Regions from separate parts of the Streptomyces sp. NPDC020747 genome, predicted to be linked through region 2. Evidence: riboswitches for the same ligand, from Rfam matches in the RefSeq annotation. Region 2 holds a riboswitch; the other holds the start of a gene.
The links. Region 2 has a riboswitch for ZMP and ZTP ahead of ACH4YP_RS06010 (glycine hydroxymethyltransferase). Riboswitches for the same ligand answer to the same signal wherever they lie in the genome.
Positions count from the first base shown of each region.

Region 1: linked by a shared signal. The riboswitch ahead of ACH4YP_RS33810 (bifunctional 5,10-methylenetetrahydrofolate dehydrogenase/5,10-methenyltetrahydrofolate cyclohydrolase) and the one ahead of ACH4YP_RS06010 (glycine hydroxymethyltransferase) in region 2 are both predicted to bind ZMP and ZTP.

Region 1 is NZ_JBIRTJ010000015.1:1,413-12,541, forward strand. It holds gene ACH4YP_RS33805 (CU044_5270 family protein) at 1-476, shown strand, start outside; gene ACH4YP_RS33810 (bifunctional 5,10-methylenetetrahydrofolate dehydrogenase/5,10-methenyltetrahydrofolate cyclohydrolase) at 477-1,325, opposite strand; ZMP/ZTP riboswitch at 1,347-1,433, opposite strand; gene ACH4YP_RS33815 (hypothetical protein) at 1,449-2,303, opposite strand; gene ACH4YP_RS33820 (MarR family winged helix-turn-helix transcriptional regulator) at 2,397-2,930, shown strand; gene ACH4YP_RS33825 (nuclear transport factor 2 family protein) at 2,952-3,326, opposite strand; gene ACH4YP_RS33830 (hypothetical protein) at 3,513-3,809, shown strand; gene ACH4YP_RS33835 (hypothetical protein) at 3,938-4,165, shown strand; gene ACH4YP_RS33840 (hypothetical protein) at 4,460-5,698, opposite strand; gene ACH4YP_RS33845 (polyprenyl synthetase family protein) at 5,830-6,906, opposite strand; gene ACH4YP_RS33850 (tetratricopeptide repeat protein) at 6,903-8,180, opposite strand; gene ACH4YP_RS33855 (SDR family NAD(P)-dependent oxidoreductase) at 9,077-11,129, shown strand, end outside.
Region 2 is NZ_JBIRTJ010000002.1:209,484-220,612, reverse strand. It holds gene ACH4YP_RS06045 (hypothetical protein) at 1-972, opposite strand, end outside; gene ACH4YP_RS06040 (2'-5' RNA ligase family protein) at 1,072-1,650, opposite strand; gene trpS (tryptophan--tRNA ligase) at 1,824-2,837, opposite strand; gene ACH4YP_RS06030 (RNA polymerase sigma factor) at 2,938-3,630, shown strand; gene ACH4YP_RS06025 (hypothetical protein) at 3,623-4,612, shown strand; gene ACH4YP_RS06020 (hypothetical protein) at 4,800-5,597, shown strand; gene ACH4YP_RS06015 (hypothetical protein) at 6,022-6,684, shown strand; gene ACH4YP_RS06010 (glycine hydroxymethyltransferase) at 6,878-8,323, opposite strand; ZMP/ZTP riboswitch at 8,355-8,441, opposite strand; gene rocD (ornithine--oxo-acid transaminase) at 8,616-9,827, shown strand; gene ACH4YP_RS06000 (hypothetical protein) at 10,113-10,973, shown strand; gene ACH4YP_RS05995 (PLP-dependent aminotransferase family protein) at 11,037-11,129, opposite strand, start outside.

The DNA of each region.
Region 1 (11,129 bases), on a different contig from region 2:
TCGCCGAAGGGGACGACGATTCAGGCCTCGTCGACGACGGACACGTCATCAGCGAGCAGACCTTCCCGCCGAGCTGGAGTGACGCCCCGCCCGAGTCGCCGCCCCCGCACGACGCCAAGCGGCTGCGCGCCTATCTGCAGGACGCGCAGCACACCGACACCCCGCTGACCACGCCCGAACTGCTCGATGCCACACGGCTGTTGCTCGACACCTGGACCCTCGGCACCCGTGAGGACGCGGCACTCGCCCGGCTCCTCGCGGACGACGGCGGACTGCGGCCCGTCGGCCAGGTGACCGATCGCCTGGGCCGGAGCGGTCAGGCGTACGTGTACGACGCGACCGGGGCCCGGCAGATGCTGATCATGGATCCGGTCACCGGTGCCGTCCTCGGCCTGGAGAGCACCGCCACGGTCGCCGAGCCCGAGTACGGACTGAAGGCGGGCGACGTCATGGACTACAGCGCGTGGATGCGGTGATCAGGCGCCGGTCTGCCGGGTGGCCGCCTCGACGGTCTGGGCGAGCAGCGTGGCGATCGTCATCGGACCGACCCCGCCCGGCACGGGGGTGATGAGCGAGGCCTGCTCCCGGGCGCTGTCGAAGTCGACGTCGCCGATGTTGCCGGGGTTGTAGCCGGCGTCGACGACGACCGCGCCCGGCTTGATGTCCTCGCCGCGGATCAGCCGGGGCCGCCCCACCGCGGCCACCACGATGTCGGCCTCCCGCACGACCGCCGACAGGTCGGCCGTGCGCGAGTGGCAGTACGTCACCGTGGCGTCGCGGCCGAGCAGCAGCATGCCCACCGGCTTGCCGAGGATCGCGCTGCGGCCCACCACGACGGCCCGCTTGCCGGCCGGATCGACGTCGTACTCGTCCAGGAGCCGCATGATCCCGCCGGGCGTGCACGACGCGAAGCCCGGCAGGCCGAAGCTCATCGCGGAGAACGACGCCAGCGTGACCCCGTCGACGTCCTTCTCCGGAGCGATCGCCTCGAACGCCGCGCGCTCGTCGATGTGATGACCCATCGGATGCTGCAACAGAATGCCGTGTACGGCGGGGTCGGCGGACAGCGCGGTGAGCGTGCCGATCAACTCGGCCGTTGTGGTCCCGGCGGGCAATGCCACGTGCCGCGACTCGATGCCCGCCTTGCGGGAACGGTTCTGCTTCATGCGTACGTACGTGACGGAGGCGGGGTCCTCACCCACCAGCACGGTGGCCAGACAGGGCGCCACCCCCGTGCGTCCGGTGAGGTCTGCCGCCCGCTTCGCCGTCTCCTCGACGATCCGCCGGGCGAGACCGGTGCCGTCCATCAGCTGGGCCTGGGACATGAGCCACTCCTGAGCGTCGTAAGAAGATGCCCAGGCGCGCGGCGAAGACGTGTGCGTCGGGCCGCTCCCCGGTGGTACTCCACCTCAGCGCCAGTCACGGCCTACGTCCACATTAGCCGAGGTTCAGGACTCGTCCTCGGGCCCCGCCGTCGGGTCCACGCCTGCCAGGAAGCCGGTTGCCTGGGCCTCGATGCGTACGGCTCCGATCGCGCCCGCCCAGCGCGCCACCTCGGTCGCGAGGGCCGCGGCTCCCGCCTCGTCGCCGCGGTCGCGGGCCAGCACGGCCAGGAGCAGCTGCTGGGAGAGGGTGCCGGGGACGTTCCCCGCCCGCGCCCCGAGGGTGGTCGCCCGGGTCCAGCGCTCCCGTGCCCGCTCGTGGTCCAGGTCGTCGTGGTCGTGGTCGCCGAGATGCCGCAATGCCTCACGGGCGAGCAGGTCGTCGCCCGACTCCCCGGCGCTCAGGGCGAGTTCGTAGTGCGCGGGCGCCGCTTCCCGCTCGGCGAAGAGGTTGTCGACGATCAGCCCGAGGTACATCCGCGCCCAGCCCCGGCCCACGTCGTCGGCCGCCCGCTCGCACAACTCACGCGCACACCGCCGCAGTTCCGCCAGCTCGGCGGGATCCTTGCCCGCCGGCCCGAACCGGAACGTGCCATCACCGAGGAGCAGCCGGAAGTACGTGTGCCGCAGCCGTACGAAGTCCAGGTCCCAGAGACCGGCCGGTGCCGTCGAATCGTCCAACTCCTCGTCCGCGGCGGCGATTCGCGTGGCCGCGGTGTCCGTACCGCCGAACCAGTCGTACTCAAGAGCGACCTCCGCCCCGGCGACGGCGAGGGCCGCCCGGCTGTGCGAGTCGGTCGTCACGGCCGCGTCGAGGAGGTCCAGGGCGCGCTGCCATCGTCCGGCCCGGGCCAGCTCACGCGCCGCGGCGACGACCTCGTCCACCGGAAGGACGGCTTGGGTCGTACTCGTCTTCGTCATGGCGAGGAAGGTAGTAATCAGAAAAACTATCCACAAGAAAACTATCGGGCGGCCGTCAGGACATCGGGACGCCGGGACGTCAGGAGGAAACGGGTGGGTGACTCGGTCGACCGGCACGTCGCGCTCTGGTCCAAGGAACTCGGCTGGATGGATCCGGTCAAGGAGGCGATCTTCGCGCGGCTCGCCATCCTGGCGCGGCACGCGGCCCAGGCCCGCCGGGACACCCTGGACTCCGACGGACTCAGACACTGGCAGTTCAAGGTGCTGCTCACCCTGCGCAGGCTCGGCCCGCCCTACGGGACGAGCCCGTCACGGCTCGCCGACCTGCTGGGTCTGACCCGGGGCGCGCTGTCGGCACGGCTGGGCCCGCTGGAGGACGCCGGCCTGATCACGCGCACGCACGACGCGGCCGACCGCCGCCGGGTCCACGTACGGCTCACCCCGGCGGGATACGACGCGTTCGAGCGGCACGCGGCCTCCGAAGAACATGGCGAGAACGCGCTGCTCTCAGTGCTGACAGCAGGAGAGAAGCGGACACTCGCCGACCTGCTCCGGAAGCTGGTCGAGGCCGCAGAGGCCGACCCGGACGCGACTGAGCCGAAAAGGTCCAGGTCAGCCGGGTCGTGATCCGGACCCTCGGCATACCCCTTACTGCTCTTCGTCGTCCCATGCCTGCAGCACCGTCTGGTCGACGATCTTCCCGTCGCGCAGCGACATCATCGAGTTCGCGAGCACCCTGGTGCCGTCCGCGTACTGGCAGGACTCGGTGAAGGCGACATGGTCGCCCTGGATCACACACTGTTCCAGCTTGTGTGTCATGTCGCGGCTGTAGACGTCGTCGAGCATCTCGCGGATCTGCTCGCGGCCGTGCATGACCTTGGGGTGGCTGGGCTGGGTGTTGCGGTCGACGACGCGCATTTCCGCCTCGTCCGCGTACAGCGACAGGAGCGCCGACGCGTCCTGTCCTTCGATGCCCCGGCGCAGCGCTTCGGTGTCGAAGCCGGGGCTTGCCGCAGTGCCCATGATGGACCTCCTTGTGGACCACTGGCGAAGGCCGCGGCCCGGTACGGAGCGGACCGTCGAGGGCCTCCACCTTCGAGACTCCTCCGGCACGGCGCTCGCGGCAAGCGCAGGCGGGCCGATGCGCCTGTCGGGTGAGGGGCCGGGCGCGGCCGTGTCCGTGAGTGGCCCGCCACCGTTGCTGTAGGCATGATCTCAACACGACGTATCGCCGCCGCCGTTGGCCTCGCCATCGGCGTCACGGGCCTTGCCGTACCGTCCGCGAGCGCTGCCACCACCCCGGAGACGGGAAAGGTGAACCCCATCGCGATGCTCGACTCGCTCGCGGTGAGCGACCTTCCCGCGGAGCACAAGGCCCAGATGCCGAGGGTCTCCGACCAGCTCGACAAGCTCAATGAGCTGAACGGCCTCTACCAGCTGGAGCAGCTGCACCAGGTCACCGACCTCGCCGCCCCCGCCATGGGACTGGTCGGGGCGTTCGAGTAGAGCCGTCCCGTACAGAACGGCCCGGTCCGTCGGCGTGTGCCTCGTGGGGAGGCACACGCCGACGTCGTTCTCGGCCAGGTGGTGGGGCCCCGGATGCGCGCCGGGGCGGAGCGGGTGAGGCTGAGGGCATGTCGGAACATCCCGTAGTGGTCGTGCACCCGCCGCAGGAGGAGGGCGGGCGGCGCGTGACGGTCCACGGCGAGTCGATCGGCGTCGCCATGAACCTCCCGGACGTCGTCGAGTTCCTGCGCCGCGCGGGCCTGGAGTTCGACGAGAACGAGCTCGCGGTGTCACCGCTCATCGAGTGGCGTGGCGGAGGCCCCTCCTACTGGGGGCCGGAGCCGAGCCGCCCCTGACAGCCGCGCGCGGGTGAGGGGCCGCGTACAGGGGCCCACGTCCTTCCGGAGGAGTACCTGGTCCCCGGCGACTGCCGCCACGGGACCAGGGCGAAGGCCTCCATGGGCACGATGTGCGGGGCCGCGGCGGCGCGGAGGCTGGGTGGTACCAGGAATGAGGAGGCCGTCATGAACCGCCGGATCCGCATCCGCCCCACCCGCCGCACGACCACCGCCCGAGACACGACGATCGACCGCAGGACTCCCTCGAGCCGACTCCTGCCGTACTGACCGCCGTGCCTGCCCCGGCGGACGTCAGCAGATGCTCTGGGTGCTGTCGACCAGGGTGTTGTTGTGGAACGTGGTGTTGTCACCGCAAGGGCTCTCCCGGATCGAGGAGTTGGCCACCCTCAGGTTCTGGACGGTGATGTCCGAGTTGTTCGGGAACTCCGAGCGTGCGGCCAGCCGGATCTCGCCGCCGCCCGTGACACTGCCGCTCTGGGCGGCGAGGTTCACGTTGTGGCAGTTCTCGATCAGGATCGCGTTGTTGCCGGTGTCGGAGATGGTCACGCGGTCGATGGTCGCGCCGCCGCTCTCGGAGACGCAGAAGACGCCCCGGCCGCCACCGCGCGCGACGACCTCGCCGACCCGCACGTTGGTCGGGTACCCGCTGCCGATCCGGCCGTTGCGGTTGGCCATGCGGAAGGCCGCGTAACCCGTACCGGCGCCCGCGCCGTCCGCGTCGACCTTCGTGACCGTCGCGTTGACGGTCTGGTTCAGCAGGAGACCGGACTCGCCCACGTTGCGCGCGGTGACCGTGCCGATGGTGAGGCCGTCGACCCCGTACGTCTCCACGGCGTGGCTGCTGGCCCCGGAGACGTACACGTCGTCGATCCGGACGTTGCGTGTCCACTGGCTGGTGTCGCCGCGGTTGTCGATGCGTACGCCGAGACCGCGGGAGAGGCGCATGTCGATCTGGCCGAGCACGACGTTGGTGACGTTGCGCATGAAGATGCCGTAGAGCGGGGTGCCGGTGAGGTTCAGATGCTGGACCTCGATGTCCCGGGCGCCGCGTGCGTAGACCGGGGCCTGGTCGCCGGAGCCCGAACCGGTGACGTCGATGCTGCCGCACACGTCGAGCACGGTGTAGCTCGGCAGGGAGACCCGGGAGCCGGCACCGATGGCGCCCGAGCCGCGCACCACGACCCGTTCCTTCGAAGTGCGGCCCGCCGTAAGGCTGTTGACGGCCGCCTGCATCGCGGCCCGCATGTCGGTACCGGTGTACGTGACACTGCTGCCGCGCCGGGCGGTCCAGGTGCTGCCGCTCAGCACGGCCTCGGCCTGGTACGAGCCCTCGCCGCACGCTGCCGCCGCCTGCCGCGGGGCCGCGCTCGCAGGGGCCGTGAGCAGGGCTGCCCCGGTGAGCAGGGCGGTCGCGCATGCGACGGTGACGCCGGCCCGCCTCCCGCGGGCTCTGGCGGTCGTGGGGGGTTGGGCAGCCCTGGTGGTCTGGGCGGTCTTGCCGATGAGGTGAGGTGCGGCTCTGCGTCCCATCTCGTCTTCTTCTCCTGTGTGGGGGTCCGCCGCCCGCGCGACAGCGTCGTAGCAAGCGTTTTCTGTGGCGGGCGGTGAGTGTGGCAAGGGCTTTCTGCGGCGTCAAGAGGCCGGTGTGACAAAGGAGTTGGTCACATCTCGCGACGTACGAGGAAAGCCAGCAGCTCACGCAGATCGTCGGCCGCGTGCGAAGCCGTGGGGAGGCTGTCGAGGCACGCGTGGACGTGGGCGATGTGACGATGGGCTTCGGCCAGTGCGGCGTTCCGGCCACCGGCCTCCTCGATCACGGCCGCGGCCCGGTGGGCGGTCGCGTCGTCGAGCTCTTCGGCGCCCTCCAGGAGGCGGGCGAGGGGGCGGACGGCGGCCGGGGTGTCGAGAGCCGCCAGAACCGGGAACGTCTTCTTGCGCCGACGCAGGTCGGCGTGGACCGGCTTGCCCGTGACGGCGGGGTCGCCCCAGATGCCCAGGAGGTCGTCGATCACCTGGAAGGCCACGCCGAGGTGACGGCCGGCGCGGTCGAGCGCGGTGACCGTCGCCGCCGGGGCTCCGGCGAGTACGGCACCCAGGGCGGCGGCGCAGCCCAGCAGCGCGCCGGTCTTGTGCTCGGCCATCGCCCGGTACTCGTCGGGGCCGACCGCCTCCGGGCCCGTCCAGGGGCGGGACTCGAAGAGCAGGTCGTCGGCCTGACCGCTCACGAGATCGTTGAGCGCGGTGGACAGGTGGCGGACGGCCGACGGGACGTGGCCGCCGGGCGCGGCGGCCAGGGTCTCCACGGCCAGGGCGAACAGGGCGTCCCCCGTGAGGACGGCGGGGCCCGTGCCGTACGCCTTCCAGACGGTGGGGCGGCCGCGCCGGGTGGCGTCGCCGTCCATGATGTCGTCGTGGAGCAACGAGAACACGTGCACCAGCTCCACCGCGACGGCCGCGCTCACTCCCGCACTCGCGGGTGCCCCGGCCGCCTCCGCGCCCAGGACGGCCAGGGCCTGCCGCAGCCCCTTGCCGCCCGCCGCCACGGCGGGCGCGCCACCGGCCTCGCACCAGCCGAAGGAGTACGCCGCCATCTCACCCACCCACGGGTGCAGCCGCCCGACCGCCTCGGCCAGCGCGGGGCGCACCAACGCCCGGCTGTGGTCCAGGAGTTGAACGGCCCGCTCGGCGTCGGCCGTGGCCGAGACGGGCGGATACAGCGCGGAGGTCGTCACCGTCATCGCCGAACCTCCGTGCCTGTGGGGGCGGTTGCGGGGGTGCCCGCAACCGCTGCCGTGTCCGTCTCCGCGACGGTGGTGGCCGGGGTGCCGGGAGTTGGCGTGGCGGTGGCGGTAGTGGTGGCCGTGTCCGCCGCTGCCAGGGCGGAGGAGTGCACGCTCGGCTCGTTCCCGGTCCGGGTGCCTGTGTCCGGCACCGGGGCCGTCCGGACATCCGCACCCGCATCCGCACCCGCATCCGCATCCGTATGCGTCGGGATGCCGAACTCGGCCTGTGCGCGGGCCACCATCTGCCGGGCGTGCCGCAGACCGATGCGTTCCAACACCTCGGCGAGATCGGCCAGTTCGGCGGCCGTGTCGTCGAGGTCGTGGCCCAGGTGGGCGAGGGACTTGGCGAGGCCGAGCCGGGAGAGGGCCTCCCCGCGGGGCTCGCTCATCGCGCGGAACTCCGCCAGCGCCTGGGTGTAGACGTCCCGGGCCTCCGCGTAACGCCCGTCCCGGTAAAGGACGTTGCCGCGCATCTTGTGGTTGTACGCCAGCGCGCTCGACAGGTTCATCTCCCGGCAGGTCACCTCGGCCTCGGCGAGCAGGTCGAGCGCGCGCTCGGCATCCCCGTCGCGGACGGACACGATGTCGGCCAGGCCGCGCAGCGCCCAAGCGTGGCCACGCCGGTCGTCGGCCCGCCCGGCGATCTCCGCGGCCTCCTCGAACATCGCGTACGCGGTGTCGTACGAGCCGGTGTTGCGGTGTATCTGCGCGATGCCCTCCAGGGCCCACACGGTGTGCCGCGCCTCGCCGCGTTTGCGTGCCTCGGCCAGGAGTTGCTCGTGCAGCGCGCCGACCGCCTCGTAGTCGCCCTGGATGCGGCCCGTCTCCGCCATCCCGGCGAGCGAGTAGCCGCGTACGACGATGTCGCCGCCGCGTTCGCCGAACTCGGCCGCGAGCCCCAGCAGCCGCCAGGCGAGGGGGAACGCGCCGCGCTGGCGTGCCAGTGTGCCGCCGCTCCACAGGGCCCATGCCATCGCGGCCGTGTCCCCGGCCTCCCGGGCCGCGCGGTAACTCGCCTTCCACGCGCGGTCGGCGTCGCCCACCTGCCCGAGCCGCCGGTGCGCCTCCGCGACCGCGAGACCCGAGCGCGCCACCTCTCCCCGGGCTCCGGCGCGCTCGGCGGCGGCCAACTGCTCGGTGCCCGCGGCCAGTACGTCGACCAGGGAGGAGTTCACGGACAGGGTGGTGAGCGCACCTTGGTACTCGGGTGCGAATGCCTTGCCGTACATGCGTGCCTTTCGGTCTGCCGATGCTCGAACGAGGCGGCGGGCCTGACTTCGTGTGGGTATACATGGCGTGTATACGCGATGTGTATAGTGTCCTGTTTTCCACCCCTGGGTCATGGGCCCTGGGGTGACGGGTCACCGGCGCCGCCGCGCCATTTCGTTGTCGATCAAGACGTCGGTGTCGGCGGCGGGGTTGCCTCTGCGGTGTAGATCACAGTCGGGGCGGGGCGCGGCCGTGGTGGGTCCGGGCCTCCGGCCGGATTGGCGTGACCGGCTGGAGCGATTGGTTTCTCGGGAGCGATTCGACCGATTGATCCGAAGTGTGATCCGGCGATGTCGGCGGGAGGATTCCTGAAACGTCCTGCGGTTGCGGAGAGGTAAAATCCTGTCGGCGGTTCGGGGGGAGGGTGAGTGAAAGGGAAATCCCCGTGAATGAGCCGGAGCGGTGTCCCGCGATGAAGTCAGATGTGTGGGGATTTGTTTCTCGACATCGCGCCGCGTGCTGATCTTCGGTGTGCGGTCTGACAGGGACTCGTCGTGCGGACATGTGAATTTCACAGAGTGGCGTCACACTGTCGTCCGTGTTTCACGTGGGTGAATCATGACGCTGCTTTTGGCGGACTTGCGGCGTTGTCGTCCGACTAGCGTAGTGACTGATTGCAATTGGCCGGGTTTTCGGTTCTTGAGGACCGACGGGGCCTGGCCGGTTCGATTCCACGGCGTAGCGGGAGGTCGGCGCGATGTTGACCGGCGGGTAAGTATGGCGCTAGCTTCCAACGGGTTGGTTTTCGCGTGGGAGTTTCCTCCGGCACCGCGTAGACGGTGTATGTCCGCGTGGGCCAATTCGTCGTCTCCAGGCACCCCCCACCGTGCAGTCTCACCGATTATTTCGGAGAATCATGACGTCTGCTGTGCGCGCCGAGGACATGATCATTGGAATCACCCCGTTCGGTGAACCCGAAGCCAGGCTTGCCGCCGCCGTCAGCCGTGCGGGCGGTCTAGGCGTACTTGACCTGGGGACCGGTGACCGAAGAGCCAGAGAGGCGCTGGCAGCCCTCCGGCGCTGGGCACCAGGACCGTTCGGAGTACGGGTCGGAACGCACTGCGGGATCGCTCCCGGAGAACTCGTTCCTGGGAAACTCGAACCCGGGGAATTCGCGCCTGGAAAGAAGAACGGAAAGCCGGGAAAGCTCGACGACGATGGCCTCCATACCGTCGTCCTCGGTGCGGATTCGCCATGGCAGATCGACGAGGTCACCGCGACATACCGAGTCCTGGTGGAGGTCGCGGACCTTGAGCAGGCTCTGGCGGCGGTCCGCGCCGGAGCGCACGGCCTGATCGCCCGCGGCGGCGAGAGCGGCGGCCGGACCGGCGAGCTCAGCACCTTCGTCCTGCTCCAACAGCTGCTCGCCGAGCCCGGCGTGGACCTCCCCGTCTGGGCCTGCGGCGGCATCGGCCCCCGTACGGCGGCGGCCGCCGTGGCCGGCGGGGCGGCCGGAGTGGTCCTGGACAGCCAGCTGGCGCTGCTCGCCGAGGCGAGGCTTCCGGAGCCGGCCGCCGCGGCACTGCGGTCCATGGACGGTTCGGAGACGGTCGTGGTGGGCGGACACCGGGTGCTGCACCGGCGGGGCCCGGACACCCCGCGCGTCCCGGCCGACGATCCGCCGCTCGTGTCGGGGATGCTCGGTGCCCAGGATCCGCGTACCCAGCTCCTGCCGGTCGGTCAGGACGGCTTCCTCGCCGCCCGCTTCGCGGAGCGCTGGGGCGACGCGGGCCGGACGGTCCGCGCCCTGACCACCTCCGTACGGGACGCCGTACGCGACGACGGGCCGGGCGGCGCACTGCGTCCCGGGTCCCCGATGAGCCGGGCGCTCGGCACGCGTGTGCCCGTCGCCCAGGGGCCGATGACCCGGGTCAGCGACCAGGCGCGGTTCGCCGCCGCCGTCGCCGGGGACGGCGCCCTGCCGTTCGTCGCGCTGGCCCTCGCGAGCGGCGAGCAGACGCGTGCGGTCCTGGAGGAGACCCGAGCCGCCGTGGCCGACCGGCCGTGGGGTGTCGGCGTGCTCGGCTTCGCACCCGAGGAGACCAGAAACGCCCAGCTCGAAGCCGTACGGGAGCTGCGGCCCACGCACGCGATCATCGCGGGCGGACGACCGTCCCAGGCCGAGGCGCTGGAGCGGGCGGGGATCAGGACCTTCCTGCATGTGCCCTCGCCGGGACTGCTCCGCCAGTTCCTCGACGCCGGAGCCCGCCGGTTCGTCTTCGAGGGCTCCGAATGCGGCGGCCACGTCGGACCGCGCGCGAGCTTCCCCCTGTGGGAGGCCCAACTCGCCGTACTGGAAGACTTCTTGGACGGGGCGGACGCCGAAACGGCCGAACGCGTCGAGGTGTTCTTCGCGGGCGGCGTCCACGACGAGCGCTCGTCGGCGATGGTCGCCGCGCTCGCCGCTCCACTGACCGCGCGCGGGGCCGCCGTCGGCGTCCTGATGGGCACCGCCTATCTGTTCACCGACGAAGCGGTGGAGTGCGGGGCGGTTCAGCCACTCTTCCAGCGGCATGTCATGGCCGCGACACGCACCGCGCTGCTGGAGACCGCGCCCGGCCACGCGACCCGCTGTGTGCCCAGCCCGTTCAGCGAGAACTACCGGGAGTTCGAGGCGGAGTTGCGCGAGCGCGGCGTGCCCGAGCGGCGGATCTGGGAGGAACTGGAACGGCTCAACGTCGGGCGGCTGCGCATCGCCAGCAAGGGGATCGAGCGGGACGCCACCGGTGAACTGGCGGCCGTGGCCGAGGAACGCCAGCTCTCCGAGGGCATGTTCATGGCCGGGGAAGTGGCCGTGCTGCGCTCGGCGGCCACCACGATCGGCGCGCTGCACGGCTCGGTCACCACCGGCGCGGCGGGATTCCTCGCCGCCCGCGCGGCCCTGCTCCGGGAACGCCTCGGGATGGACA
Region 2 (11,129 bases):
GACCGCCATGGGGTCGCGCCCGGCGCAGTCCCCCGCGGCATCGGGCGCCTTGGCCCAGCCGGAGCCGTCCCAGCGGAGCCGTACGGCCTCCTCCTGGGGTTCGTCCTCCACCTCGCCGTGGTTGAAGCTGTGCGTGCCGTACGCGCGGACGTCGTCGGCCGCGAGAGCGAGGACGTCGTCGATCGAGGCGCCGGGCTCGGGCGGCACCGGCTCGGGGAAGCGGTAGGCGGGGGTCTCCGTCAGCTGCCAGGAGGAACCGTCCCAGTGGACGGCCGCGGGCCGGGTGAACTCTCCGCCGTCACTACCGTCACTGCCGTCACTGCCGTCACCCGTTTCGCGGTAGCCGACGGCCCACAGGTCGTCGGCCGCGACGCCGTCGAGCGAGACGACGGTGGCGGGCAGGGTCGAGGTGCTCCACCGGGTGCCGTCCCAGTGGTGGATCTGTGACTCGCCGCTGAGGGTCCAGATGTCGACGGCCGCGAAGGCCTTCATGTCGACGAGCCGACCGCCGCCGCCCGGCAGCTCCGGGAGCGCGGTCCAGCGCGTGCCGTCCCAGCGGACCGTCCGTGGCCCTTGCTCGTTCGGCTGCGAGGCCGTCAGCAGGAAGCCGTCCGAGCCCAGAGTGTCGAAGCGGGCCACATGGACACTGGTGCCGAGCCCGGCGGGCATCGGCTGCCGCTGCCAGCGCGTGCCGTCGTAGTGGAGCAGGAAACCGTCGTCGCCCGACGAGTCCGCGCTGTTCGTGACGGTGCCCACGACCCAGACGTCGTCGTCGGCCGTCGCGATCACGTCCGACAGCTTGCTCCCGTCGTCGGCGATCTCGTCGTAGGCCCAGGTCAGCTCGGGTGTCTCACCAGCGGTCGATGAGGACGACGAGGGCGGCTTCGCCTTGCCGTCGTCGCCGTCGGCCCCCGTACCGCATCCGGTCAGCGCGAGGCCGAGCACAGTGAGCCCCGTGACGATCCTGCGCATGATCCCCCTGATCGTCCGATCCCCAGCTCGCCCGGGCCGCGGACCGCCGGACCCGCGAACGGTCCGGGCCGCGGACCGCCCGACCCGCGGGCTGTCCGCTCAGCGGGCCGGGAGGGGGCCCCGCTCCGCGCGGGTGGCCTGCGGCGGTACGACCGCGCCCCCGAAGACGTAGTCGCGCAGCCTGCGCCAGACGCCGTCGGCGCCCTGCTCGTAGAGCGCGAAGCCGGTGCACGGCCACTGGGCCCCGTACTCCGCGAGCTCCTCGAACGCCCGGTCCATCGCCTCGTCGTCGATGCCGTGTGCCACCGTCACATGCGGGTGGTACGGGAACTGCAGCTCGCGCGCCACGGGCCCGGACGCGTCCCTGACCTGCTTCTGCAGCCAGGTGCAGGCCTCGGCCCCCTCGACGACCTGCACGAACACGACGGGCGACAGCGGCCGGAAGGTTCCGGTGCCCGAAAGGCGCATCAGGAAGGGCCGTCCGGCGGCCGCGACCTCGACGAGATGCGCCTCGATCGCGGGCAGCGCCGAGCCCTCGACCTCGGTCGGCGGGAGCAGTGTGACGTGCGTGGGGATGCCGGAAGCCGCGGGGTCGCCGAAGCCCGCGCGCCGCTCCTGGAGCAGGCTGCCGTGTGGCTCCGGGACCGCGATCGACACACCGATCGTTACGGTCCCCACGTCGTCTCCTGTCGTTGGTTGTGTTGATGTTCGCGTCGTGCTGGTGCACTTCTCGGGCAGGGGTTGCTGCCGGTTCGGCTATCGACTGTACGGCCGTACGACCCCGTTCCGGTTGTCGTACCGGTGTTGTCCTGGTCTCGTGTCGGCCGTCGTCCCGGTTGTCGTCCCGGGAGTCAGTGCTTCGCCGGCAGGAAACCCACTCTGTCGTACGTCTGGGAGAGGGTCTCCGCGGCGACGGCGCGGGCCTTCTCGGCCCCCTTGGCCAGAATCGAGTCGAGCGTCTCCGGGTCGTCCAGATACTGCTGGGTACGCTCCCGGAACGGCGTCACGAAGTCGACCATGGTCTCGGCGAGGTCGGTCTTCAGCGCACCGTAGCCCTTGCCGACGTACTTCTGCTCCAGTTCCGCGATACCGGTCCCGGTGAGGGTGGAGTAGATGGTCAGCAGGTTGCTGACGCCCGGCTTGTTCTCGACGTCGTACCTGATCACCGTGTCCGTGTCGGTGACCGCGCTCTTGACCTTCTTGGCGGTGACCTTCGGCTCGTCGAGAAGGTTGATGAGGCCCTTCGGAGTCGATGCCGACTTGCTCATCTTGATCGCCGGGTCCTGGAGATCGAAGATCTTCGCCGTCTCCTTGAGGATGTACGGCTTCGGAACGGTGAACGTCTGCCCGAAGCGGCCGTTGAAGCGCTCGGCGAGGTCGCGCGTCAGCTCGATGTGCTGGCGCTGGTCCTCACCCACCGGGACCTCGTTGGCCTGGTACAGCAGGATGTCCGCGACCTGGAGGACCGGGTACGTGAAGAGGCCGACCGAGGCGCGCTCGGCACCCTGCTTGGCGGACTTGTCCTTGAACTGGGTCATACGGGACGCCTCGCCGAAGCCGGTGAGGCAGTTCATGATCCAGGCGAGCTGTGCGTGCTCGGGGACATGGCTCTGGACGAAGAGCGTGCAGCGCTCCGGGTCGAGACCGGCGGCCAGCAGCTGGGCCGCGGCGAGCCGGGTGTTGGCGCGGAGGTCCGCGGGGTCCTGCGGAATGGTGATCGCGTGCAGGTCGACGACCATGTAGAACGCGTCGTGGGACTCCTGCAGGGCCACCCACTGACGGACGGCGCCGAGGTAGTTGCCGAGGTGGAACGAGCCGGCGGTGGGCTGGATTCCAGAAAGCACGCGGGGACGGTCTGAAGCCATGCTCACCATTCTCTCAGGTGTCGGGGGCCGTTCCGGAACTGGTCGGAAACAGATGTGACACGGGTGGGAACCGATCTGCCTCCGGCGGTGTAACAAGAGCGTGAGGACGCGGGAGGGGGGCCGCATCGTCGATGAGGCCGCGGTGATCGCACGCGTGCGCGCCGGAGAGCCGGAGGCGTATGCGGAGCTGGTGCGTGCCCATACGGGCCTCGCGCTCAGGGCGGCCGCGGCACTGGGGGCGGGTGCGGACGCGGAGGACGTGGTGCAGCAGGCCTTCTTCAAGGCCTACTGCTCCTTGGGGCGCTTTCGGGACGGCGCGGCGTTCAAGCCGTGGCTGCTCTCGATCGTCGCCAATGAGACGAGGAACACAGTGCGGACGGCGGTGCGCCAGCGGACGCTGGCCGGCCGTGAGGCCGCCCTCGTGGAGGCCGAGCCGCTGATACCGGAATCGACGGATCCGGCGGCCGCGGCCCTGGAGGTCGAGCGCCGGACTGCCCTGCTGACCGCCCTGGAAGGACTGGGCGAGGACCACCGCCTGGTCGTCACCTACCGCTATCTGCTGGAGATGGACGAGTCGGAGACCGCCCAAGCCCTGGGCTGGCCGCGGGGGACGGTGAAATCCCGGCTCAACCGCGCCCTGCGGAAGCTCGGCAGACTGCTGCCGGACTTCGAGCCGCGGGAGCGGTCGGGGGAATCGGAGGGTGCTGAGAGTACGGCTGATGGGGCTGATGGGGCTGACCTGAACGGCCGGAGAGGTCGGAAGACGCGGGGAGGAGGTGATGAGCATGGGTGACTCGCACGAGTCGTACGAGGCGGGGGGTACGGGGTCCTCCGGTGGCAGGGGCCGTGGTGAGGGCCCGTACGGGGGCCAGTACGGGGTCGGGGACGGACATGGGCATGGGCCCAGGCCGGGGCAGGGGCCGGGGCAGGGGCCGGGGCAGGGGCAGGGGCAGGGGCAGGGGCACGGACAGGGTGGCTCCCGGCTGCCCGAGGAGTTGCGGGCGCTCGGGCGGTCGCTGGACCGGCCCGGGGCGGCGGGCGGTGAGTCGATGGTCGAGCGGGTGCTGGAGCGGATACTCGCCGAGCACGTGCCGGTCCCGGTGGCCGAGCCGCCGGGCCTCGCGGAGCGGCTGAGGGCGGTGTGCCGCTGGGCCCGGGCGCGTCGGCGCGCGCTGGCCGCCGGGCTGTGCGGTCTGCTGACGGTCCTCGTGCTCACGCCTCCGGTGCGCGCCGCGGTCGTCGAGTGGTTCGACTTCGGCGGGGTGGAGGTGCGGTACGACCCGTCGGCGACGCCTTCGCCGGGGGCCGTGGTGCCCGGCTGCGGCGGCCCGTCCCTCACTCTCACCGAGGCCGAGCGGCGGGCAGGCTTCGCACCCCTTACTCCCCCTGCCCTGGGGACCCCGGAGGCGGTGACGGTGGCCCGCGAGCCGAAGGGGCGGTTCCTGATCACCCTGTGCTGGCGCGAGCGGGGGCGCACGGTCCGGCTGGACGAGTATCCGGCGGTGCTGAGTCCTGGCTTCACCAAATTCGTGCGGGAGCAGCCGGAGTACGTGCCGCTGGGCAAGGACGCGGACTTCGTCGAGCGTACGGCGCTGTGGTTTCCCGAACCGCATCTCCTGCGCCTCTGGCTGATGGACACGGACGGGGAGTTCACCCGCTCCAAGCGGACCTCGGGGCCGACGCTGTTGTGGATGCACGGGGGCGACATGACGCTCCGGCTGGAGGGTGTGGCGTCGAGGGCACGGGCGGTGGAGATCGCGAAGTCGCTGAACTAGCCGAACTGGCCGAACTGGCGGGCCTGTTGGCGAGGGCGGGGCGACGCCGGAGCGGGGCAGGCCGGGGCTCCGCGGGATTCTCGAAATTTGGTCGGTGTCGAGTGGGAACCCCGGCGGGTCGAGCGGTGTACCAGAAGTGACACGCGAGTGCGGGCGGACCGCACCGGGACCGATTGGGGATGTCGGGATGCGCTCGATTCGTACACGGGTGACGGGGAGCCGGGGAGGGGCGGCGGTCTCGGGCTGGGCGATGGTCTGGGGGTGGGTGATGGCGCTCGGCCTGGTGGTGATGTGCGCGCCCACCGCGGCGGCCGGCGGTCCGACGAGCGTGCTGGTGGTCTCGCCGGAGAGCGGCCAGAGCGCGGCGATCTACAACTCGAAGGAGGAGTACGGGGAGTTGGAGCGCCTCCTCGGATCACCAGGCAGCGGCACCCGCGAGGAGCCGCCCGGGCTGGGCGTGGGCAGCGGTCGGCAGATCAACGTCACCTGGATGATCCATGACGTCTCGCCCTGGCGGGTCGACCGCGTCTATCCGGAGACACCTCGCACCAAGGACGTCTGGATACACACGGCGGCCAACGTTCCGGAGTCGATGAACGGCTACTGGCACCGGGCCGAGCAACCGGCGGCGGTGCGCGCGCTGTTGAAGAAGCTCGGCGTGCTGGGCGAGTCGTCCAGCAAGAGCGCGGGGGCCATCTATCCAGCGCCCTGGGAGACGAAGGCAGGTGCCGCTGCCGGGCCTGCACCCGCCCCCGAGTCCGAGTCCGAGTCCGAGTCCGCGGAGCGGTCCGGCACGGCGACGGCGACGGCCGTCGCGGCGGCGGACGACGACACGGACTGGTGGTGGGCGATACCTGGGGTGGCGACGGGGGCTGTGCTGGCCCTGGGGCTGCGGCCGTTCGTCGGACGGTTCCCGGGAGTACGGCAGTTGGGCCGTCGGCGGGAGCGGGAGACGGGGCCTCGGCAGGAGCTGAGGGATGTCTGAGAGGGGCGTCTGAGAAGGAGGTTCGGGTGGGGTGTCTGGGCGGGCCTGTGCGAGGAGGGGCCTTGTGAGGAGGGGAGTTGTGGTGGGCAGGGCCGGTGAGGGGGAAGGGGGAAGCCGTGGGGCAGGGCTCATGAAGATGGAGGTCGGGCGCGTGGGCGTCGGGCGCGTGGGGTTCGGGCGCGTGGGGGTGGCTCTCGGTGTGCGGCGTCGAAGAGCTAAGGCGGCCGGTGGCATGTGGTGCCGGGGCCCACGGAGCTGGGGCATGGCGAGCCGAGGCCTACGCATGCGGAGAACGAAGCCCCGGGGAGGGGGGACGGCCCGTTGTCTTCGGGTCTGGTGGGGAGGATCGGGCCCGGGCGGGCGGGAAGGTGCGGGCCTGGGCGGGCAACTCGGCGGCGGGGTGTCTGGCGGATTCGTGTGCGTCATGGTCGCGCTCGTCGTCGTGGCTCTCGCCGGATTCGGGGTGCCTCGGGCACACGCGGCGGTGGCCTCCGCGGCCCCGACGCCGGATCCCGACGTACCGAATCTGGCGGTTGTCATCGCGGGGGACGGCACCGGGCGGACGACGAGCGTGCGCTCCGGGGATCCGTACTTCGCGCGGCTCTGGCGGCTGTTGGGGCCGTCGGCCACGGACACGGAGAAGGTCCCGCAGGACTGGCTGGAGGGCGACTTCCCTGCAGTGCGGGCCACCGTGATCTGGGGGACGACCGGCGTGGGCGGCTGGCCCGAGACGGACAGCGCGCCCGGGGGCGACATCTATATGGGGCGCCAGGACCAGCTGTTCCTCGCGGAGGACGGCACCCCCTGGGTGCGGAGCGACCCTGCGGTCGATGTGAACGACGACGACATCCGCTGGCATCGGGCATCACGGTCGGTCTACGACCGGTTGGACGGGAAGGAGCTGTTCGGTCCGGCGCACGCGACGGACGGTGCGGCCGATCCCGCGGGCGGCCCGGGGTGGGCGACAGCCGGACTCGTGGCGGGCCTCGCCCTCGGCTCCGGCGGCACCCTGCTGATACGCCGCGCGGCGGCCGGGCGTGAGCCGGGGCCGCCGCGGGAATCACGACAGGAGTTGATCGACTTGTGAGCCGGCTTGTGAGCCGACATGTGGGCCGACCTGTGGGCCGACCTGTGGGCCGACCTGTAAGTCGGCCCACGAATCGGCGGGTTCGGCTTGTGAGGCGGTTTCGACTCAGACCGGGTGTCGGTTCTCGGCCTCGTCGCCCACGCCCTCGCTCGCGGTCTCAGCCGAAGCCTCAGCCGAGGTCTCGCTCGCGGCCTCAGCCTAGGTCGATCTCCGGGTAGAGCGGGAAGCCGGTCAGGAGGTCGGTCGCCCGGTGGGAGATCTCGTCGGCGATCTTCGGGTCCAGGACGTGCTGGGCCTTGGAAGGGGCGCCCTTGGCGGTGGTGCCGGGCTCCGTGGTGGCGAGGACGCGGTCGATGAGGCCGGCGATCTCGTCCATCTCGGTGGCGCCGAGGCCACGGGTGGTCAGCGCCGGCGTGCCGATACGGATGCCGGAGGTGTACCAGGCGCCGTTGGGGTCGGCGGGGATGGAGTTGCGGTTGGTGACGATGCCCGAGTCGAGCAGGGCGGACTCGGCCTGGCGGCCGGTGAGGCCGTAGGAGGAGGCGACGTCGATGAGGTTGAGGTGGTTGTCGGTGCCGCCGGTGACCAGCGTGGCGCCGCGTCGCATCAGGCCCTCGGCGAGAGCGCGGGCGTTGTCGACGACGGCCTGGGCGTAGTCGCGGAACTCGGGGCGGCGGGCCTCGGCGAGCGCGACCGCCTTGGCGGCCATGACGTGTGGAAGGGGGCCGCCGAGGACCATCGGGCAGCCGCGGTCGACCTGGTCGGCGAGGGAGGAGTCGCACAGGACCATGCCGCCGCGCGGGCCGCGCAGCGACTTGTGGGTGGTCGTGGTGACGATCTGGGCGTGCGGGACCGGGTCGAAGTCGCCGGTGAGGACCTTGCCTGCGACGAGACCGGCGAAGTGCGCCATGTCGACCATGAGCGTGGCGCCTACCTCGTCGGCGATCTCCCGCATGATCCGGAAGTTCACGAGACGGGGGTAGGCGGAGTAGCCGGCGACGATGATCAGGGGCTTGAACTCACGGGCGGAGGTGCGCAGGGCCTCGTAGTCGATGAGGCCGGTGGCGGGGTCGGTGCCGTAGGAACGCTGGTCGAACATCTTGCCGGAGATGTTCGGGCGGAAGCCGTGGGTGAGGTGGCCGCCGGCGTCCAGGGACATGCCGAGCATGCGCTGGTTGCCGAAGGCCTGGCGCAGTTCGGCCCAGTCGGCCTCGGAGAGGTCGTTGACGTTGCGGACGCCGGCCTTCTGCAGGGCGGGGGCCTCGACGCGGGCGGCGAGGACGGCCCAGAAGGCGACGAGGTTGGCGTCGATGCCGGAGTGCGGCTGCGCGTAGGCGTGCTCGGCGCCGAAGAGCTCGCGGGCGTGCTCGGCGGCGAGGGCCTCGACGGTGTCCACGTTGCGGCAGCCGGCGTAGAAGCGGCGGCCGACGGTGCCTTCGGCGTACTTGTCGCTGAACCAGTTGCCCATCGCGAGGAGGGTGGCCGGGGAGGCGTAGTTCTCGGAGGCGATCAGCTTGAGCATCTCGCGCTGGTCGGCGACTTCCTGCCCGATGGCGTCGGCGACGCGGGGCTCGACGGCGCGGATCACTTCGAGGGCACTGCGGAAGGCGGTGGATTCGTTGGAGAGGGGCTCTGGCATGACGGCCTCCGGACGTGGCGTTCGGCGTTCACGGTTCGGCCCAGGCGCACGGCACACAGTTCATGGGCCGCTCCCCGATGGTCGGTCCCATCCCAGCGCGCCAGTCACGGCCCGTGGATCAGCGTACCGGGCGCGCCGGATTGTTGAGGTCCGCCGTCCACCATGCGAGCGACGATAGGAAAGGGGCCACACGCAGTCGGACGGCCGGAAGGGAGCCGGGCCGGAGCTCTGGCACAGAAGCGGGAAAAGATGCAGGTCACGAGCCCTCGTGCGGCCGGAAACGGAGACCCCTGTGAGCACCACCGAAGAACTGATCGCCTCGGCCGAAGCGCACAGCGCGCCCACCTACCACCCGCTTCCGGTCGTCGTGGCGACGGCGGACGGGGCCTGGATGACGGATGTCGAGGGGCGCCGTTATCTGGATCTGCTGGCCGGGTATTCGGCGCTGAATTTCGGTCACGGCAACAGGCGGCTGATCGAGGCGGCGAAGGCGCAGCTGGAGCGGGTGACGCTGACGTCGCGGGCGTTCCACCACGACCGGTTCGCCGAGTTCTGCGAGCGGTTGGCCGAGTTGTGCGGCATGGAGATGGTGCTGCCGATGAACACGGGCGCGGAGGCGGTCGAATCGGCCGTGAAGACCGCCCGGAAGTGGGGGTACCGGGTCAAGGGCGTGCCCGAGGGGAGGGCGAAGGTCGTCGTGGCGGGCAACAACTTCCACGGGCGTACGACGACGATCATCAGTTTCTCCACGGATTCCGAGGCGCGGGCGGACTTCGGTCCGTACACGCCGGGCTTCGAGATCGTGCCGTACGGGGATCTGACGGCGATGCGCGCGGCGGTCACGGAGAACACGGTGGCCGTGCTGCTGGAGCCGATTCAGGGCGAGGCGGGGGTGCTGGTGCCGCCGGCCGGTTATCTCGCGGGCGTACGGGAGTTGACGCGCGAGCGGAACGTGCTGTTCGTGGCGGACGAGATCCAGTCGGGCCTCGGGCGGACGGGGCGGACCTTCGCGTGCGAGCACGAGGGGGTCGTGCCGGACATGTACGTGCTGGGCAAGGCGCTCGGGGGCGGGGTCGTGCCGGTGTCGGCGGTGGTGTCGTCGAGCGAGGTGCTCGGGGTGTTCCGGCCGGGTGAGCACGGGTCGACGTTCGGCGGGAATCCGCTGGCCTGTGCGGTGGCACTGGAGGTGATCGCGATGCTGCGGTCGGGCGAGTACCAGCGGCGGGCCACCGAGCTGGGCGAGCATCTGCACCGGGAATTGGGGCAGTTGGCAGGTTCGGGCCGGATCACTCAGGTGCGGGGGCGAGGGCTCTGGGCGGGGATCGACATCGACCCGGCGTACGGCACGGGCCGGGAGATCTCCGAGAAGCTGATGGACCGGGGTGTGCTCGTCAAGGACACCCATGGGTCCACGGTCCGGATCGCGCCGCCGCTGGTGATCAGCAAGGAGGACCTGGACTGGGGGCTCGCGCAGCTGCGGGGCGTACTGGGGCTGGGGGCGTGACCGTCCTCGCCTGGCCGAGGGAGCCCGGCCAGGCCCGGCGGGGGGCAGGATCACGCGCGGCAGGAAGTGGGCGCGGGGTGCCAACTCCTGGTAGCAGCAGGGTTCTTCGCGGACGACGGGAGTGGGGCCCGGTTCGTGGACGATGAGGCCGGCTCGGACCGTGACCTCGACGACTGGGCCGGGTTCGCCTGTCCGGCCCCGGACTGGTTAAAGATCAGGTCAGCGGGTTGTGCAAACCGCTCTCTCGAACTCTCCCTCCCCTAGAGTCGCTTTGTGCTCTTTGGAATGGTGTGTGCCCTTGGTGCGGCGTTGTGCTTCGGGACGGCGACGGTGTTGCAGGCGATTGCCGCGCGGGCGGCCTCACCGGCGGCGGACGATTCCGGCTCGTCCGGTGTGGACGCCGCCTTGTTGCTGCGGGCGCTGCGCGAGTGGCGGTACATCGCCGGGCTCGCACTCGACGGGGTCGGGTTCGTGCTGCAGATCGCGGCCCTGCGGTCGCTCCCGATCTACACGGTGGGGGCGGCGCTCGCCGCGAGCCTCGCGGTGACGGCGGTGGTCGCGGCCTGGCTCCTAGATGTGCGGCTGAGCGGGCTCGAATGGGGCGCGGTCGCGGTGGTGTGCGCGGGGCTCGCCATGCTCGGGCTCGCGTCCGGGGAAGAGGGCGACCGAGCCGGGTCGACCGCGCTCAAGTACGCGATGCTGGGCACCGCCGTGGTCGTGCTGCTCCTCGGCGCGCTGGCCGGACGGCTGCCCGATCGGGGGCGGGCGCTCGCGCTCGGGCTGGGTGCCGGGTTCGGGTTCGGGGTGGTCGAGGTGTCGGTCCGGCTCATCGACGGCCTCGCCCCCTCGACGCTCTTCACCAACCCGGCGACGTACGCCCTGCTGCTGGGCGGAGGAGCGGCGTTCCTGCTGCTCACCTCGGCACTCCAGCGGGGCTCGGTGACGACGGCCACGGCGGGGCTGGTCATCGGCGAGACCATCGGGCCGGCGGTGGTGGGCGTGGTGTGGCTGGGCGACCGTACGCGGGAGGGGCTGGCCTGGCTGGCCGTACTCGGTTTCGCCGTGGCGGTGGCCGGGGCGCTGGCGCTGGCCCGCTTCGGGGAGGCGCCGGTGGAGGCGGACGAGTCGGAGTCGGTTGCGCCATAGGGCTCCACAGGTCGGTTCCGTTCCGCACGGGGCGGCCTCTCGCGGGCGTGTCGCCCGGCCGCGTTAGGGCAGCGCCCTGACCAGTGCCTCCAGTGTTCCCGGCCATCCGCTGTCCGTGGGTGTTCCGTAGCCCACGACCAGTGCGTCCAGGGGTGG